DNA from 3 places in the Cohaesibacter marisflavi genome. Region 2 is predicted to be linked to each of the others. Evidence: riboswitches for the same ligand, from Rfam matches in the RefSeq annotation. Region 2 holds a riboswitch; each other region holds the start of a gene.
The links. A riboswitch is a leader RNA that binds a small molecule or an ion and turns the genes downstream of it on or off. The one in region 2 is predicted to bind cobalamin.
Positions count from the first base shown of each region.

Region 1: it holds a riboswitch for cobalamin, as region 2 does, so the genes downstream of both, ACKPCT_RS22795 (SLC13 family permease) here and ACKPCT_RS07900 (DUF4198 domain-containing protein) in region 2, are expected to answer to the same signal.
Region 3: it holds a riboswitch for cobalamin, as region 2 does, so the genes downstream of both, ACKPCT_RS12750 (ABC transporter substrate-binding protein) here and ACKPCT_RS07900 (DUF4198 domain-containing protein) in region 2, are expected to answer to the same signal.

Region 1 covers NZ_OY762534.1:4,912,326-4,918,289, forward strand. Annotated here, with positions in the region: gene ACKPCT_RS22775 (efflux RND transporter periplasmic adaptor subunit) at 1-100, opposite strand, end outside; gene ACKPCT_RS22780 (flavin reductase family protein) at 232-780, opposite strand; gene ACKPCT_RS22785 (superoxide dismutase) at 970-1,572, opposite strand; gene ACKPCT_RS22790 (helix-turn-helix transcriptional regulator) at 1,727-2,335, shown strand; gene ACKPCT_RS22795 (SLC13 family permease) at 2,439-4,274, opposite strand; cobalamin riboswitch at 4,655-4,861, opposite strand; gene ACKPCT_RS22800 (aminotransferase class V-fold PLP-dependent enzyme) at 4,997-5,964, opposite strand, start outside.
Region 2 covers NZ_OY762534.1:1,492,813-1,498,776, reverse strand. Annotated here, with positions in the region: gene cobN (cobaltochelatase subunit CobN) at 1-1,214, shown strand, start outside; gene cobO (cob(I)yrinic acid a,c-diamide adenosyltransferase) at 1,211-1,840, shown strand; cobalamin riboswitch at 1,926-2,147, shown strand; gene ACKPCT_RS07900 (DUF4198 domain-containing protein) at 2,303-3,094, shown strand; gene cbiM (cobalt transporter CbiM) at 3,124-3,747, shown strand; gene ACKPCT_RS07890 (cobalt ABC transporter permease) at 3,744-4,439, shown strand; gene cbiQ (cobalt ECF transporter T component CbiQ) at 4,436-5,257, shown strand; gene ACKPCT_RS07880 (energy-coupling factor ABC transporter ATP-binding protein) at 5,241-5,888, shown strand.
Region 3 covers NZ_OY762534.1:2,575,333-2,581,296, reverse strand. Annotated here, with positions in the region: gene feoB (ferrous iron transport protein B) at 1-1,906, shown strand, start outside; gene ACKPCT_RS12755 (hypothetical protein) at 1,903-2,166, shown strand; cobalamin riboswitch at 2,239-2,441, shown strand; gene ACKPCT_RS12750 (ABC transporter substrate-binding protein) at 2,670-3,725, shown strand; gene ACKPCT_RS12745 (FecCD family ABC transporter permease) at 3,722-4,795, shown strand; gene ACKPCT_RS12740 (ABC transporter ATP-binding protein) at 4,795-5,589, shown strand; gene tsaA (tRNA (N6-threonylcarbamoyladenosine(37)-N6)-methyltransferase TrmO) at 5,632-5,964, shown strand, end outside.

The DNA of each region.
Region 1 (5,964 bases), 1.7 Mb from region 2:
GGAGGGAAAACGCGCCCAGTGCTGAGAGGATACCGCGTTTGAAAGCAGCGGCTGGAGACGAGACGTCGGGGGTCCGATATCGGATTGGAACTGTTGGCATGGTCAGCCTTCTCTGGGAAAGGCCGGTCATTCGGGCCAGTCCGTTTCAGGTTTTAAGGTGCAAAAAGAGTGAGATCCCATCATCATCAACAATGGACAATGGGGGGATGGCGTTCGCGCGAAATGCCGCGATCAGCCAAGAAAGACGGATGTATAGTGCCGTTTATGCCAGATGAGCGGGGGCAGGCTATTGTCCAGAATCATGCTACGGATGCGTCCGGCAAAGAGGCGATGGCCCGAGAGTTCGACTTCTGCGGTGACCTCACAATCGAATGCGGCAACTGCATCGAACAGGCAGGGCATGCCGCTGGACCATTGCGACCAGTTGCCATGATCAAAGCGCTTTTCTGGCACTTCCTTACCCGCAAAGGCATCCGCTGTTGCCTGCTGCTTTTCAGAAAGTTGCGCAAAGGAGAATTCCTTTTCTGCACTCATGATGTGGGCAAGAGACGCGTTTGAATCAATGGACACGAGGATCGTGGGAGGATCGATCGACAGAGAAAAGGCTGCCGTCACTGTGCGCCCTTGTCGGGCTTGCTCCTTGCCAGCGGTGACAACACAGACGGATGCGGCCAGTGCCGCCATGGCGCCACGGAACTCAGTGCTGGATATGCCGTCCCTCTGCTCGGTATCGGGCAGCGGTGCATGGTGGGCGGTGTTTTCGCGGGAGAGAAAAGTCATTGTTTGTCTGCACCCTGTCTCGGTTCATTTAATTTGGAAGGAGGAGGAAATTGGGGCATCAGGCAAGGAAAAAGAGACCACGCCGCCTTGCAGCTGGCGTGGCTCATCTTGAATCTGGAAAAGCGGGTCAGTTGCTGTTTCCATTGCCCTCACGCCCCGAGCTGCGAGACGTGAAGACAAATCATCACCTTAGCCAAGGTTTGCTTCGGCAAATTCGTAGTTTGCGAGTTTGTCGAGGAAGTTGGTTACATAGTCAGGGCGACGGTTGCGGAAGTCCACATAGTAGCTGTGCTCCCAAACGTCGAGGCTGAGAAGGGCTTTGCCTTCGCCGGTAGCCAGCGGGTTGACGCCGTTCGGGGTCTTGGTGACTGCGAGCGTGCCGTCTGCCTTCTGAACCAGCCATGCCCAACCGGACCCGAACTGGGTGGTTGCTGCGGTCTTGAAGTCTGCCTTGAACTGGTCAACGGAGCCGAATGCTTCGATCAGTTTGGCTTCCAGTTTGCCCGGAATGCCGCCACCATTCGGGGACAGGGCGTTCCAGAAGTGGATGTGGTTCCAGTGCTGACCAGCCTGGTTGAAGATGCCCTGGCGGGCGTCATTGCCATAGGTCAGAGCAATAATTTCTTCCAGAGATTTGCCCTGAAGATCTGCATTGGCGTCAACGAAGCCGTTGAGGGCCGTTACATAAGCCTGATGATGTTTGTCATGATGCAGCTCGAGGGTTTCCTGGCTCATGCCAGCTGCTGCGAGTGCGGAATGGGAATAAGGAAGAGCTGGAAGTTCAAATGCCATTGGTTTTCTCCTTTGGTCGGCCCGAGCTTGCGTTTTCGAGCGCGTTCTGATATTAAAACAAGTAACTACTTTGAAAAACAAATGGCCGAATATGTCAAGTAAAAACTTGGAAAAAAGAAAAAACTCCTCAGGATTAGCCGGTGAAAGGGTGTTGATGACCCTTAAGATGAACGGTGCCATGACGTCTGCCCAGATGGGGAAACGCCTGAAGACCACGGGAGAAGGGGCTCGGCAACATCTGATCAGATTGTCTGAAGAGGGGCTTGTTGCCGAAGAACGCCGCGTCGAGGGTCGCGGGCGCCCGTCGGTCTATTGGTCCCTAACGCAAAAAGGACATGATCATTTCCCGGATTCGCATTCCGATTTGGCGGTTGATCTGCTGGATTCAATACAGACAACGCTGGGGCCGGAAGCGCTGGACAAGATTGTCTCCTTGCGCGGGGCTCGGGCTCAAGAGCGCTATCGCGCGGAGCTGGATCGGTGTTCTTCGCTGGCCGAGCGGGTTGAGCGGCTGGCTGAATTGCGTACGGCCGAAGGCTATATGTCGACGATGGAGGAGAGGGCGGACGGCAGCTTGCTGCTATATGAAAATCACTGCCCCATTTGTGCAGCTGCGCGTTTGTGTCGGGGCTTTTGCCGTTCCGAGCTGGAGGTGTTTCGCGCCTTGCTCGGGCCGGGCGTGGCTATCGAGCGCGTCGAGCATATCCTGAGTGATGCCCGCCGATGTGCCTATCAAATCACCGAGCAGAAGCTTGAGGCATGAGGGTCGTTTTTGGCTGCGATATGTCCAGCCTGTTCTTGAGGCTAAAGGTACATTTTAAAAGGCCGGTTTGTTTGAAACCGGCCTCTTTTTTTGTTTGATGCCATCAGAATGGCAGGAAAACAGGAATAATAAACGCCGACAGAATGATGGACAGGATCTGCAAAGGCACGCCAATGCGGACATAATCCATAAAGCGATAATTTCCGGGCCCCATCACAAGTGTGTTGATGGGGGAGGCGACCGGAGTACAAAAGGCTGTTGAAGCGGCAATGGCCACACTCATCAGCATCGGTTCTGGCCGTACGCCCATGATACCGGCAACCTGAAAGGCGACTGGTGCAATCAGCACGGCGGTGGCTGTGTTGGAGGTGAACTGACTGAAGATTGAAGTGAGCAGGAAGAGGGCGATCAGCATAATATAGGGGGAACGATCACCCGTGAGCGCCACGATGCTATCCACAATCAGCGCCAATCCGCCCGTCTTGTCCAAGGCGGCCGCCATGGGGATCATGCCCGCAATGAGCACCAGACTGGGCCAATTGATGGACTCATAGGCACGCTTTGGCGAAAGGCAGCCGGAGCAGACCATGGCGGTTGCTGCCAGAACCACAGCTGTCACGCTCGGCACGATACGGAAAATGATGAGCGCAAGCATGATGGCCAGAATACCAAGCGCCATCGGCGCGAATTTTCGCCGTGGCAGGTAGCTTTCCATTTCCTCGGGAAAAGACAGGAGCAGAAAGTTTTCCCGATAGGTCCGCATTTCCCTGATCCGCCCCCAGTCACCCACGACGAGTAACTGGTCGCCAAATTCCAGCTCCGTTTTGCCGAAACTGTCATGTAGGGGTTTGCCTCGGCGCATGGCTCCAACAACACTCAAGCCGTGTTTCAAGCGAAAGCCAGCTTCCAGAATGGTTTGACCGACAAGGTTGGATTCCTGCGGAATGACCAAATCGGCCATGCCGAGTTCGCGCGCTGAAAGGTGATAGTCATGTTCCCCCAGGGGCGTTATTTTTACTCCCAGAAAGGCGGCCTCTTCCTCGGATAGTGGCGCATCGACAACGCCGAACAGGACATCGTCTGCCTCAAAGGTCGTTTCCGTATCCACCGAGATCACTTCAGGCTTGTCGCCTTTTTCGCCTCTGCGCTCCAGTGCAAATAGTGTGATGCCAACGGCGCTGCGCAGTCTGGCACTGACCACGGTTTCTCCCACCAGCTTTGACTCGGCATTGACGGTGAGGCGAACAATCTTGTCCTCGATATCGTAAGTCCTCAGCAGGCTTTGCAGTGTCCGTCGACCCTTGTTGGTCACATGTTCGCCACTGGCTTTTCTGGGAAGCAGAAACCGGCCGTAGATGAGCATATGTATGATGGCCATTGCCAGCATGATGAGGCCGATGGGGGTGAAGATGAAGAAGTTGAACGGCTCCATACCAGCCTTTTGCAACTCCGCATTGACCACAAGGTTGGGAGGCGTGCCGATCAGCGTTAGCATACCGCCGATGAGGGCGCCATAGGCCAGTGGCAAAAGCAGGCGGGAAGGCGAGATGGCTGCCCGGTTGGCCAGACGAATGGCAATCGGAATGAAGATAGCGCCCGAGCCGGTAACGCTCATGACCGACGCCAGCGCAGCAACAGCCAGCATGAGCAGTGTGATCAGTTTCCATTCCTTGTCGCCGGCAATCTGAACGATCTTGTCGCCCACGGCATAGGAGATGCCGGTTTGGGCCAACGCCTCGCCGACAATGAACAAGCCGGCGATCAGAATGACCACGGTGGAGCCGAAGCCGGAAAGCATTTCCGAAGGGGTAAGAACGCCGCTCAGGCCAAGAGACAGCATGACGATGATGGCGACAAGATCCAGTCGTAGCTTGTCGGCAAGGAAAAGAACCACCGCGACGCCGAGCACGATGAAGGTGAAAATCATATCCCAGGGCATAAATTACTTCCTGTTGGATGAGGCAAAGAACTGACAAGGACAGCGCATTTAAGGGAGCAAAGGGACAAAATGTCTGCTCCCTGCAATGGCAAATACCTGCAAGTCGGCCCGCTTTCTAAAAATGGGTTACAGGTGGGTGCTCAAGCGCAGCTCTGGAAATGGACCAACGAAACGGTCTGAATGATCGGTTTTCAATTGGTGGTACCACTTTCGGCCTGGGGTCTTTGGGGGAGAGTTTGTGGCATCAAGCATAATCCCGTGCTCCTTTTGCGACAGGGCTCAAGGAGGTGGGAATGGAACGGTCAATGTGGCTCGCCTTCTCAGCAAGCGGAAGCAACAGATCTGCCATGCTACCCTCTACCAGGACGCCCCGCCCGGGTTGGTTGAAACAGTGATCGGCAGGTCTCCTGGCTCGCGGGTCGTCATACTCTCCCACCTTCCCGGATCCTTCCTGATCCAGTGGTATCATGGGGAATACTCGTCGCTTACAGTTGCGGGGACAGCTCCGGATTTATGGCCGATGAAAACCGGTCACGCACCGGATTCCCTTTTCATTCCATAAGGAAACCGATAAGTGCCATTCTCTCCATCTAAAGTCTAATGTCAACGGAAGTTCGTTCACGTGTGCGATAGGCGCACAGATTTAGAGCGCCTTTCCTGAGTTTTTAGCGCATCAAGTGCCACTGGTCTTGATGTTCGGTGCGTGCCTTCTGGCTGGTCGCTTAAGGGCACAGCGTTTTGATTGCGTCGGCAAGTTGCTCAAGATCGCTTTCTGTGACATGCAGATGTGGAGCGAAGCGCAAGGCATTACCCCGGCGACTGATATAGATCTTTCTGGCAGCCAAATCTGCGGTGATGCTGGGCGAGAGGGCTTTTTCTGAGGAGGCGCCCAGAATATGCGGGCTGCGGAAGGCTTCCGGCACGGGCTGAAACCCGACCGGTTCCAGCAATTGGGCAATGCGCTCATTGATACTGCGAAGAGAGGTGGCGATCGTCTCTATGCCCCAATCTCCCAATTGGCGCAGGCCGATAAGGCCCGCTGGCAGTATGGTCGGAATGGATTTCTGTCCCATGTCAAAGCGACGGGCGCCCGGTTGGTACTGATCGGTGTAGTTGACCAGATTCTCGAACGCCTCGGCCCCATCACGTCCCAGCCATGTTTCCTCCAAAGGGCGTGCGTGGTGCCATTGGGGAGCGGCGTAAAACAGGCTGAGGCCATAGGGAAAGAGCAACCATTTATAGCCCGCGGCGATCATGAAATCCGGTCGGACCCTGTCAAGATCCAACGGCATGGCACCCAAAGACTGGGTAACCTCGAGAACGAGGGAGGCGCCGACTGACCGGGTGGCATCGGCGATGGCTTCCAGATCCAGAATGGCACCATTGGTCCAGTGGCAATTGGGCACAGCGACCAGCTTTGTTTTGCTGGTTATTCGGTCAAGAACCGCGCGGGTCCAGTCCAGATCTTGTGGCGTTGGGGCAATGATCAGTTTTGCCCCGGTTGTCTCGCTTGCGCGCAACCATGGCAGATAGTTGGAAGGAAATGCTTCGTCGAGCACTAGAATTTCGTCGCCTTTGGACAGAATGGTTTCAAAAATTCGCCCGACGGCTGATGTGCCATAGCTGGCGGAAGGGATCACGGCGTAACAATCAGCATCTCCACCAAAGGCTCTCGCGGCCCGTCGCCGGA
Region 2 (5,964 bases):
CAACGGGACGCAATTTCTTTGCAGTCGATGTGCGCTCCGTGCCTTCCAAAACGGCTTGGGCCATCGGAGAACTCTCTGCCGAGCGGCTGATGGAACGCCACTTTCAGGATGAGGGGGAATGGCTTCAAGCCATCGTACTGACCTGTTGGGGCACGTCCAACATGCGCACAGGTGGCGATGATATTGCACAGGCGCTGGCCCTGCTGGGTGTCCGTCCGGTCTGGGAACCGGCATCGGGACGTGTGACAGGCATAGAGGTGCTGCGGCTTGAAGAATTGCGGCGCCCGCGCGTGGATGTGACCTTGCGCATTTCGGGCTTCTTCCGCGATGCTTTTCCCCATCAGATCGATCTGTTCGATAGCGCCGTGCGGCAGGTATCCGAGTTAGATGAAGACGAGGACGCCAACCCGCTGGCCGCCCGTGTGCGCCGCGAAAGGGCCGAGGCCGAAGCGCAGGGCGTTGACGCTGATCTGGCCCGCAGGCAATCTACGTTCCGTGTGTTCGGGTCCATGCCGGGGGCTTATGGGGCGGGGCTTCAGGCGCTGATCGACGAGAAAATCTGGGACAAGCGCTCGGACTTTGCCGAGGCCTTTGTGGCATGGGGTGGATTTGCCTATGGCGCCGGGCAATATGGTGACCGTGCCGCCGACAGTCTCAAGCGCCGTTTGTCAAAAGTCGATGCGGTGATCCAGAATCAGGATAATCGCGAGCATGATCTGCTCGACTCGGACGACTATTACCAGTTTGAAGGCGGGCTTGCTGCCAGTGTCGAGAGCTTCCGTGGCGCTGCACCGAAGGTCTATCACAATGATCATTCCCGCGCCGAGCGCCCCGTTATTCGCACGCTGGATGAGGAAATCGCACGCGTTGTGCGTGGGCGGGCGGCGAACCCGAAATGGATCGCCGGTGTGATGCGCCATGGCTATAAGGGCGCGTTCGAAATCGCAGCAACGCTTGATTACCTGTTTGCCTTTGCCGCGACGACCAACGCCGTTGGCGATCACCATTTCGATCAGCTCTATGAGGCCTATATCGAGGATGATGCTGTTGCCGATTTCCTCAAGGACAAGAACCGGCCCGCTTATGATGATATGATTGATCGCTTTTTGGAGGCGCTTGATCGAGGCCTCTGGACGCCCAAGTCTAACAGTGCCCGATTCAATCTGGAAGAAAACAAGAAACCAGCCACTCAGCAGGAAGGGGAGTTCCTATGAAAAAGACAGACGGTATGACGCAGGAAGAGCTCGACGCTCGCCATGCAGAAAAGATGAAAAAGAAAAAGGCCGCGCGTGAAAAAATCCTCGCCACCAAGACCGAGGAAAAAGGCCTGATCATCGTTCATACGGGCAAGGGCAAGGGCAAATCCACCGCCGCCTTCGGCATGGCCTTCCGCTCCATCGGACACGGGCATAAGATCGCCGTCATCCAGTTCGTCAAGGGTGCTTGGGATTCGGGCGAAAAGCGCATGCTGGAAAAGTTCCCCGAGCAGGTAACGATCAAGGCCATGGGCGAGGGCTTCACTTGGGAGACGCAGGATCGTAACAAGGACATCGCCAATGCCCGCGCAGCATGGGACGCGGCAAAGGAAGCGATTCTCGATCCGGAAAACCGCTTCGTGCTGCTGGATGAGTTAAACATCGTCTTGCGTTATGACTATCTGCCGATTGAGGAAATCGTGGAGTTCCTGAGCGAAGAAAAGCCAGATGATACCCATGTTGTTATCACCGGTCGCAACGCAAAGGATGAGCTAATTGAAATTGCGGATCTGGTGACCGAAATGACGCTGATCAAGCATCCGTTCCGGTCTGGTATCAAGGCACAGGAAGGCATCGAGTATTAGGAAAATTGCTGATTTAATTCAGCTTTTCTGTGTCCAAATCATAGGGCGGGCCAAAGGCGAGTTGACATGCCTTGCTTGCAATCCTACACATGAATTGTTCGATGGTTTTTCTCGTCCAGGCGTGATGAGAAAATGAAAAGGGAACATGGTGAGGCTTACCCATCAGGGACCGACTCCATGGCTGCCCCCGCAACTGTAAGCGGCGAGCGATTGATTAGAGAAATCCACTGACACCGGGGTGTTGGGAAGGTTTAGTCAATTGCTATGACCCGTGAGCCAGGAGACCTGCCATCAGACTGGTACAGGCTGAATAGTCAGCCTTGCCGCCTCTAAACAAGACGCCGGGGTGAGCGTTGGGTAGAGAGATAGTCTGGTGCCCTATTTTACACCAGCAGTCCCTTGCCGATACTTCCATTCCCACAGCGTCTCCAAATTGGCTTGTTGCCGACAGGAGATGACTCTATGCATAAATTACTGACAGGGGCGCTTTTAGCTTCCGCCCTCATGGTTTCCAGCGCCGCTAATGCGCATTTTCAGCTGGTCTATACCCCACAGGTTAATCTGGTCAAAGCGGGCGATGTTCCGCTGAAACTCATATTCTGGCATCCGTTTGAAAATGGCCATGTTATGGATATGGGCACGCCGGAAGCCTTTTATGCCCTGCATAAAGGCAAGAAGATTGACCTGATGGACACACTGGTGCCCATGCGTTTTCAGGGCTCAGCCAATGACGCAGATGCGTTCGACGCCAGTGTGAAGGTTAAGCGCAGCGGCGACTATACGCTCGTCGTGCGGCCTGCTCCCTATTATGAAGAGAGCGAAGATATCTATATCCAGCAGATCGCTAAGAGCTATCTGAATAAGGGCGGGCTTCCCACTGATTGGAATGAACCCGCTGGGCTCAAAACCGAAATAGTCCCGCTCAACAAGCCGACCAATATTCTTGCCGGATCCACTTTTACCGGGCGCGTCCTTTCGCAAGGCAAGCCGGTGGCAGGTGCTGAAATCGAAATTGAATATATCGCAGCTGCGCCAAACATGGAAACCAACACTCCAGGCGAAGTGAGCGTGGATCCTGCTCCGGGTGGCGCTGTGGTCGCTCTTTCCGATGAGAATGGCTATTTCACCTTCGGTATTCCAAAGGCTGGCTTCTGGGGCTTTGCGGCTCTTGGTATAGGGCCTGATACCGAGTTTGAAGGCAAGGAGCTTTCTCAGGATGCTGTTATTTGGGTGAGAGCTTATGACCTCAAATAGCCTTCCATGTCACAGCCGGAGGGTGCGCCATGCATATCGTTGATGGTGCTCTTTCCAACGAGGTGCTGATTGTGGGGTCCGCTATGTCCGCAGTTGGCATCGTCGTAGGCTTGCGGAAGTTGACGATGGACCTCATTCCGGCTGCGGGTGTGCTCAGTGCAACATTTTTTGTTGCATCGCTGATCCATGTTCCGCTGGGATTTTCGAGCGTGCATCTCATCCTGAACGGTCTGGCCGGGATTATTCTCGGCTGGGCTGCATTTCCCGCATTGTTCGTGGCGTTGCTTCTGCAAGCCGTCTTTTTCGCCTTCGGAGGTATATCGGTGCTCGGGGTGAATACCCTGAATATTGCCGCGCCCGCCGTATTGGTTGGTTTGATGGTCAATCCGTTTTTGATCCGAACCACATCGTCCAGTCTTGCTGCTGTATTTGGTGGCGTTGCCGGAGCATTGGCCATCGCCTTGACGACGCTCTTTGTTGCTCTGGCACTTGGCTTCTCAGGTGACAATTTTGCACTTCAGGCGAAAATTGTCTTCGTGGCTCATATCCCGATCATGATCATTGAGGGGCTTCTGTCGGCTGCGGCCATCTACCTCATCCACAAAGTGAAGCCGGAACTTTTGCATGCAATGAACAAGGGGGGAGCCCGATGATCCGATTGAAACAAATGGCGACGGCAGGCCTGCTTCTTCTTGTTTGCGCATTTGCCTCTCCAGCATTGGCCCACAAGGTTATTATGTCCGCTTATGCGGATGGTGAAGCCATCGAGGGAGAATTAGGATTTTCCAACGGTGATATGTCGTCGGATACAACGGTTGAAGTGTTTGCTGATGACGGTGCCAAACTTGGTGAAACCAAAACAGACGAAGACGGCATATTCCGATATACGCCAACCGTGAAGGTGCCTCTGACTTTCAAGGCCAATCTTGGTGCTGGGCATATTGGCACTTACCATATGGCTGTTGATGAACTTCCCGATGCGATCGGGGGTGACGCAAAAGAAAGTGAGGCGATAGCAGAGGTGTCCGCTGTTCTCGAAGAGATCAGTGAAGGCACAGATGGTGATGCGGCAGCAACCGCAGGCCTCAGCCCGGAAGCCTTGCAGAAACTCATTGCGGCAGAGGTTCGCCAACAGCTCGAAACTTTCAAACCAGAATTTGCCAAAGCTGTGCGCAACGAGACCAAGCCACTGCGTAAAGTGATCTCTGAATATACGGAGAAGAACGATATGCAGGCGATCCTTGGTGGTATCGGCTACATCTGCGGATTGTTCGGCATCGGCTTTTATGTCGCCGCGCGCGGTGAGCGCAAGAAACTGTCGGCTACAGCGAAGGAAACCGCATGAGCGATATTCTGGGGGATGCAGGTCGAGCCAAAGGGCTGGGCAGGGCAGAGGCAAACAGCATTGGCGCAATCTTTTCTCATCGCCTCTGGATCCGTGAACTGGATCCGCGCGTGAGAATTGTCGCCGTGTTTGTCTTCTCCATTTGCGTGGTCCAATTGGACAAACTCCTTCCCCTGGGGATTGCCTTTTTGGGTGGTCTGTTTCTGCTGCTGCAAGCAAGAATGCCTTTTGTCACCTCCCTCAAACGGGTTTTGACGGTGGATAGTTTCATCATTCTGTTGCTTGTCATGCTGCCTTTTACGACGCCCGGTACAGAAATGGCATCTGTCTTTGGCTTCTCTGCCAGTTATGAAGGCTTGAGGCAGGCCATTGTCATTCTGTTGCGCGCCAATGCCATTGTTATGGCCTCTCTGGCGCTGTTGGCAACCATTGATGCTGTTACCTTCGGGCAAGCGCTGGCCAAATTGAAGGTGCCCGAAAGGCTCGTACATCTGTTGCTGTTTACTGTGCGCTATATCGAGGTGCTGCACGCCGAATATCTGCGGCTCAAAACGGCGATGAAATGCAGAGGATTTGCTCCCGGCAACAATCTGCACACCTACAAGAGCGTCGGCTATCTTGTCGGCATGCTGCTCATTCGGTCTTTCGAGCGCTCCGAGCGCATTCTTATGGCAATGAAATGCCGGGGATTTAACGGACAATTTCATTTGCTCAAGGATTTCGACTATACAAGACGCGATTTTACCTTTTCGATGATAGCGTGCCTTTTCGTGCTGTCGCTCTTGGCCTTGGAGATGTTGCATGTCGTTGCTGCTTGAAACAGATAAGCTGAGCTATGCCTATCATGGCGGCGCACCATGTCTGAGCGGCGCGTCACTCGCGCTTGAAGAAGGCGAAAGGGTCGGACTGGTCGGCGACAATGGGGTCGGCAAGAGTACCTTTTTGCAGGTGCTGGTGGGCCTTTATAAGTCCCACGATGGACGCATCACCGCATTCGGGCAGGATTTTGTGACCGAAGAGGACTTCATCCAGCTACGCCGTCGTGTCGGGTTGGTGTTCCAGGATCCTGATGACCAGCTCTTCTGTCCGACCGTCAAGGAAGACATCGCCTTCGGTCCGCTCAATTTGGGCTACAGCCGCGCTGAGGCGGATGCTATCGTTGAGGAGACTTTGGCGCTTTTGAACCTGTCTCACCTCAAAGAGCGGGTCACGCATCGGCTATCTGGCGGACAGAAAAGGCTGGTCGCGCTGGCAACGGTCATCGCCATGAAGCCAGATATTCTGCTGCTTGATGAGCCGACGAACGATCTGGATGAGAAGACACGCATTCGGCTTATCGAAATACTTCTTTCGCTGCCACAGGCAATGATTATCGTCAGCCACGATCGCGCCTTTCGGGAAAAGGTCGTGACGCGAACCGTAAAAATGGAGAATGGTCAGATCTTTTGATGAGATGACACCAAACCAACTGCCGGGAGATGAAAACCCGGCCCAATGCTTTGCAGCGCCTCCCATGACGGGGGCT
Region 3 (5,964 bases), 1.1 Mb from region 2:
GCTCGCCCTGAAGCTGTTGGAGCAGGACAGTCAGGCTCGGATTTTGATTGAGGAGAACGCAGAAGCCTCAGCAAGCGAGGAGATTCTGGGCTTTGCCCAAGCCCTGTCGGAAAGGTTTGAGACGACAAAGGGCATCAGCGTCTCGGACCATATTGTTGCAAGTCGAGATTCTCATATCGCCGAACTGCTGGATGGTGTTGTTGTTTTGAACGAAAGCGGCAAGGAGTCCCTGACAAGCCGCATAGATCGCGTTGTATTGAATCGGTGGGCGGCGCCGCTCTTTCTCATCCTGACTGTTTATCTCATCTATCAGATCTCCATTGTCTGGGGATATGAACTGACCAACTACACCTGGCCCTATTTGGCGCGGTTTCGTGAGCTGGTTGCCGGATTGCTCCCAAGCGCGGGCTTTCTTGAAGATCCTTATGTGCGGGCCTTGGGCTTGTGGCTGGTTGATTCTGCCAACACCTTGCTCAACTATGTCCCTATTTTCCTGATCCTGTTTGCATTGATCGCCATTCTGGAAGATTCCGGCTATATGGCGCGGATTGCCTTTATTCTCGACAAGGTGCTGCATCGCTTTGGATTGCATGGCCAAAGCACGCTGCCGCTGATTCTTGGTGGGGTTTTTGCCGGGGGATGCGCCGTACCCGGTGTGATGGCAACCAAGGGGATTCCGGATAATCGGGCGCGTATGGCGACAATTTTTGCCGTACCATTCATGAATTGTTTGGCCAAGGTGCCGCTCTATACGTTGCTGCTGAGCATTTTCTTCGTCGAACACAAGTCGCTGATGATGTTTTACATCTCAACCATGACGGTCATCTTTGCGCTTCTTGTTTCCAAACTCCTGACAACGACGGTTCTTAAAGGGCATGAAACCTCACCTTTTGTTATGGAGTTGCCTGCCTATCATGCGCCCACGGCTTGGGGCGTCGTCCAGCGCTCACTGGAACGCACCTGGATCTACATCAAGAAGGTGGGAACCATTGTTATCGCGGTGGCTATCGTTGTTTTCACCCTTTTGCAGTTTCCCGGATTGTCGCAGGACCGCATGGCGCATTTCAAAGCCGAAGGCTTGGGAGCCATCATCGGCTTTCAGGAAAGCATGGCGGACAACGCCTACAAAGCCCTGTCCAGTGATGAAAATCTTGTCGCTCTGGTCAACTATTACAATGACTATAAACGCGCCAAGCTGAATGCGAGCGGGGCGGCTGGGTCAAAGGCTGTCAATGATGCGTTTAAAAAGCGCAATGCAGACTTTTACCCTCTTGTGAGACCCCCGAAAGGAGATCAGGACGCCAAGGCCGGCGGTCTAGCGCTTAAAAGGCTGGTCAATGCGCGCAAGTCATTGCGGCGGGAAATGAAGGAAGAACGTATTACGAGGTCTTTCCTCGGTGCTATCGGGCGGTCAATGGAATCTGTGACACAGTTTGCCGGCTTCGACTGGAAGATCAATGTAGCGCTCCTGTCCTCTTTTGCTGCGCGTGAAAGTTCGGTTGCCACACTTGGTGTGCTCTTTCAGCAAGATGAAGATCAGAATGCCTCTCTGGAACAGCGCATGGGGCAGGAGACCAAGGCGGGAGGGGCAACGGCTTTGCTGGCTGCCTCGATGATCCTGTTCTTTGCCCTCTATCCCCCCTGTCTTGCAACGACCGTCATGGTGAGGGTCCAGACCGGATCTTATTTATGGATGCTGTTCTCAATTCTGTTTCCCACCGTGTTGGGGCTGACGGTTTCAAGCCTTGTTTTCACACTGGGGACATGGATGAACATCTCCGGTATCCAGATGATGACAGGAATATATCTTGCCGCTCTTGCTTTGTTGATTCTGGTGGGCGTTTTGGGAGAAAGGCGAGACGCTCGCTTTGATCGCAAATCGGTCATTCAGACAGGAGCAGGATGATGCAGGAACAGACGGAGGGCGCAGCTTCCCGACTACTGGAAAGCACCGATATTTTTTCATGGGACGCTCTGCTGCTTGGCCTTTGTGTGGTTGCAGCCATCGCATATCTCTATGTCAAACTCTGGCGAAAACGCGGGGTATGTGATGGATGCCCTTCCAACTCCGGCAATGGATGTCCTTCCTGTTCCGCAAGGCCAGTCATCTTCAACACCGATCCTCTTCCCACAAATAGTGAGAGGAACGAGAAAGACGATCCTTGACCTTTATTATTGATGGCTTGTGCGGTGAGGAGAGACTGCGCTGATCTGTCAATTGACAGGTCAAGGCAATTGCAACAGAAATTGGATGTCGGTTTCCAAAAGGAATGAAAAGGGAATCCGGTGCGTGCAAGACGTTTGCCTTGTCGTGAATCCGGAGCTGCCCCCGCAACTGTAAACAGAGAATGCTTTTCTCTTTTGCCACTGGTTTGAGCCGGGAAGGTAGAAAAGCATATTGACCTGTGAGCCAGGAGACCTGCCGACATGCCACTCATTCAGATCTGGGCGGGGTGCTCCAGAAGGAAGGTCTTTTTTGTATTCCTTTTTTCAAACTGGTGTCGTTTTTGGCTTGCTTGCTGCCAAGGACTGCTTGCTGTGCGCTCGCACCACGCCGTGGCCAAAGGCTTTGGTCCACTTTGGGATCTGCGTGAATTTTCTTCCCTCCATTCCTTGAAAATGGCCATGTTATGAAAATTCGATATCTATTTGCTTGCGCCTTGGCGCTTATGTCTTTCAGTCTTCCTGCTTCTGCACGTATCGTCAAAGATACCTTGGGGGTCGTGCATGATATTCCAGACAAAGTAGATCATGTGATCTGCTCCGGCGCAGGCTGCTTGCGGCTTCTCACTTATCTCGGCGTTGAAGATCGTGTTGTCGGGGTCGACGGAATGGAGAAACGGAAATCGCCTTTTGACTCGCGTCCCTACGCACTGGTGACCCCAGCCTATAAGAGCTTGCCTCTTTTCGGGCAACATCTGGGACGGGACAATCCGGAGCTGATCATGGCGCTCGATCCTGCTCCTCAGGTCATCTTCAAGACCGTTGGCTCTTCTGGGCTGAAACCGGAAGTGCTCCAGCAGAAGACGCATATTCCCGTGATTGCCGTGGAATATGGCGATCTTGATAGTCAGAGTGAGCAATTCTATCAGGCACTGGAAATTATGGGAGACTCGCTCGACCGCAAAGAGAGAGCGGCCGAACTGGTCTCCTTCTTTAAGGACACAAGATCCGATCTTGAGGCGCGGGCCTCTGCGTCTGAGAAGGAAGCTCCGAGCATCTATGTCGGGGGCATCTCCTACCGCGGGTCGCGCGGGCTTGCATCCACCGATCCGGTTTATGCGCCCTTTGCTGCTCTGGGGCTTCAAAATCTTGCCGCATCCAAGGCGAAAGCGAGTGGGGGGCACGCCACCACCATTGCAAAGGAAAAGCTGATCGAATGGGATCCGGAGATCATTCTGCTTGATCTTGCAACCCTACAGCTTGGTCCCGATGCCGGTGGGCAGGCTGAACTGATGAATGATCCTGCCTATCAAATTCTCTCCGCCAGAGAGAAGGGGCAGGTTTGGGGCACACTGCCTTATGCGCTTTATACCAAGAATTATGGCTCCATTCTTGCTGATGCTTATTTTCTCGGCAAGCTGGTCTATCCAGATAGCTTCGCGGACATCGATCCTGTCTCTAAGGCGGATGAGATATACAGCTTCCTGTTCGGTAAGCCTGTGTTTGACGAAATGAATCGCATATTCGATGACCTGGTTTTCCGTCAGGTGCCAGTCCAATGATGCTGAAGGCCTGTGATACCAACTTGGGTGGCTATGCCCTTTATATTCGTCGCAAGGCTTTGGTGATTGCCGTTCTATTGTTGGCGCTCGTGCCTGCGCTGATTGCGGCCCTCTCTTTGGGGGCGGCAGCAGTGCCAATCAAAGATGTGGTCTTGTCCCTTATCGGGGCTGACGCCCCGCGTCGAAGCGACATCATTGTCTGGAGCATTCGGCTGCCGCAGGCTGTGGCGGCCATGCTTGCCGGAGCTGGATTGGCTGTGTCCGGCGCTGCCATGCAGTCGGTACTGCGCAACCCGCTTGGCTCTCCCTTCACTCTGGGCATTTCTCACGCAGCGGCCTTCGGGGCCGCTCTGAGCGTTATGGCCGTCGGGGCCATGGAGATCCCGTCGGCGGAGGGAGGCGCGGTTGCAGTTTATAATCCGGTTGCCGTTACGCTATCTGCCTTCGGTTTCAGCCTGCTTGCAGCGGCACTCATCACTCTGATTGCTCGGGTGAGGGGGGCGTCACCCGAGGTCATGGTGCTGACGGGGGTGGCTCTGGGCTCGCTCTTTACGGCGGGCACCATGTTCCTGCAATTCTTTGCAGATGATGTGCAATTGGCAGCCATGGTCTTTTGGACCTTTGGCGACACGGCCCGTGCCACCTGGCGAGACATCGGATTGATAGCCGCTGTCACTTTACCGATCTCAATCTATTTTATCGCGCAATGCTGGAACTATAATGCCATTGATGCCGGTGATGAGACCGCGCAAGGGCTGGGTGTGAGAGTGGAACGCTTGCGCCTTCTCAGCATGTTTGCTGCCTCCCTTCTGACCGCAGTGTCGATATCGTTTCTCGGTATCATCGGCTTTGTCGGTCTCGTGGTGCCTCATATGGTGCGCAGGGTCATCGGAGCGGATCATCGCTTTCTTTTGCCCGCCAGCCTGATTGGCGGAGCGCTCTTGTTGCTGGTTGCCGATACGGCTGCGCGTTTGGTGCTGTCGCCCAATGTTCTGCCGGTGTCTGTGTTGACTTCTTTTCTCGGCGTGCCGGTGTTTCTGTGGCTCATTTTACGCGGAGGACGACACTGATGCTCGACGTTCAGGATCTCCATTTTGCCTATCGCAACAGAGCCATTCTCAATGACATCGCCTTTGACCTCAAACCCGGCCGCATTCTTGTCATTCTCGGTCCCAATGGCGTGGGCAAGACGACCTTGCTCAAGTGCCTTAATGCAATCCAGAAACCGAAAGGTGGAAGCGTTTTGCTCGATAGCGAGAACCTGCTTTGCCTGACGCCGCCACAATTGGCCGCAAAGGTGGGCTATGTGGCGCAGAAATCGCAAACTGCCCGTCTCACGGTGTTTGATGCCGTGCTGATGGGGCGCAAGCCGCATATGGGCTGGCGCGTGAAGGATCATGATCTCGCTATGGTGGGAGAGATCATTGCGCGTCTGGGCCTTGAGGCGCTGAGTTTACGCTATCTCGATGAGCTTTCAGGGGGAGAGTTGCAAAAGGTCTCAATCGCCAGAGCCTTTGTTCAGCAACCGCGCCTGCTGTTGCTAGACGAGCCAACCAGCGCGCTTGATATGCGCAATCAGTTTGAGCTCTTGTCGCTCCTGTTTTCTGTTGTGAGAGAGCGCAAAACGGCCACCGTTGTAACAATGCATGATCTCAACACGGCCCTTCGCTTTGCGGATGAATTCCTGCTTCTCAAAGACGGGCGCGTTCTGGCGCGCGGGGCCGTCGAGGAGATTTCTCCAAAGCTCATCGAGGCGACCTACGATATCCCGGTTAGCATTCACACCATCGATGGTGCTCCCGTCGTCGTGCCAAAACCGACAGAAACCCCTACAGCCACAAGGCCAACCATTTTGGCTGAGTGACGCCGTTATGTGAAAGTTTGATGGAAAGAAAGGAAGAGAACCATGTCAGAACAGCTCCCCCCATTCACCCTGCAACCGATTGGCAAAATATGGACCGGCTTCAAAAGTCGCGAAGAATGCCCGCGCAACAGCCGCTTTAACGAGAGTGAAAGCGTGATCGAGGTCGATCCTGCTTTTGCCGATGCCTTTCTGGGTCTTGAGGTCGGGCGCCATATTGCCGTGCTCTATTGGTTCGACAAGGCCGATAGAACAAAATTGCAGACGACTCCGCCCAATGCTGAAAAGCAATATGGTGTTTTTGCCACACGTTCGCCCCATCGGCCCAACCCGATTGCTCTGAGTGCCGTCAAGATCCTCGCGATTGAAGGCACGAAA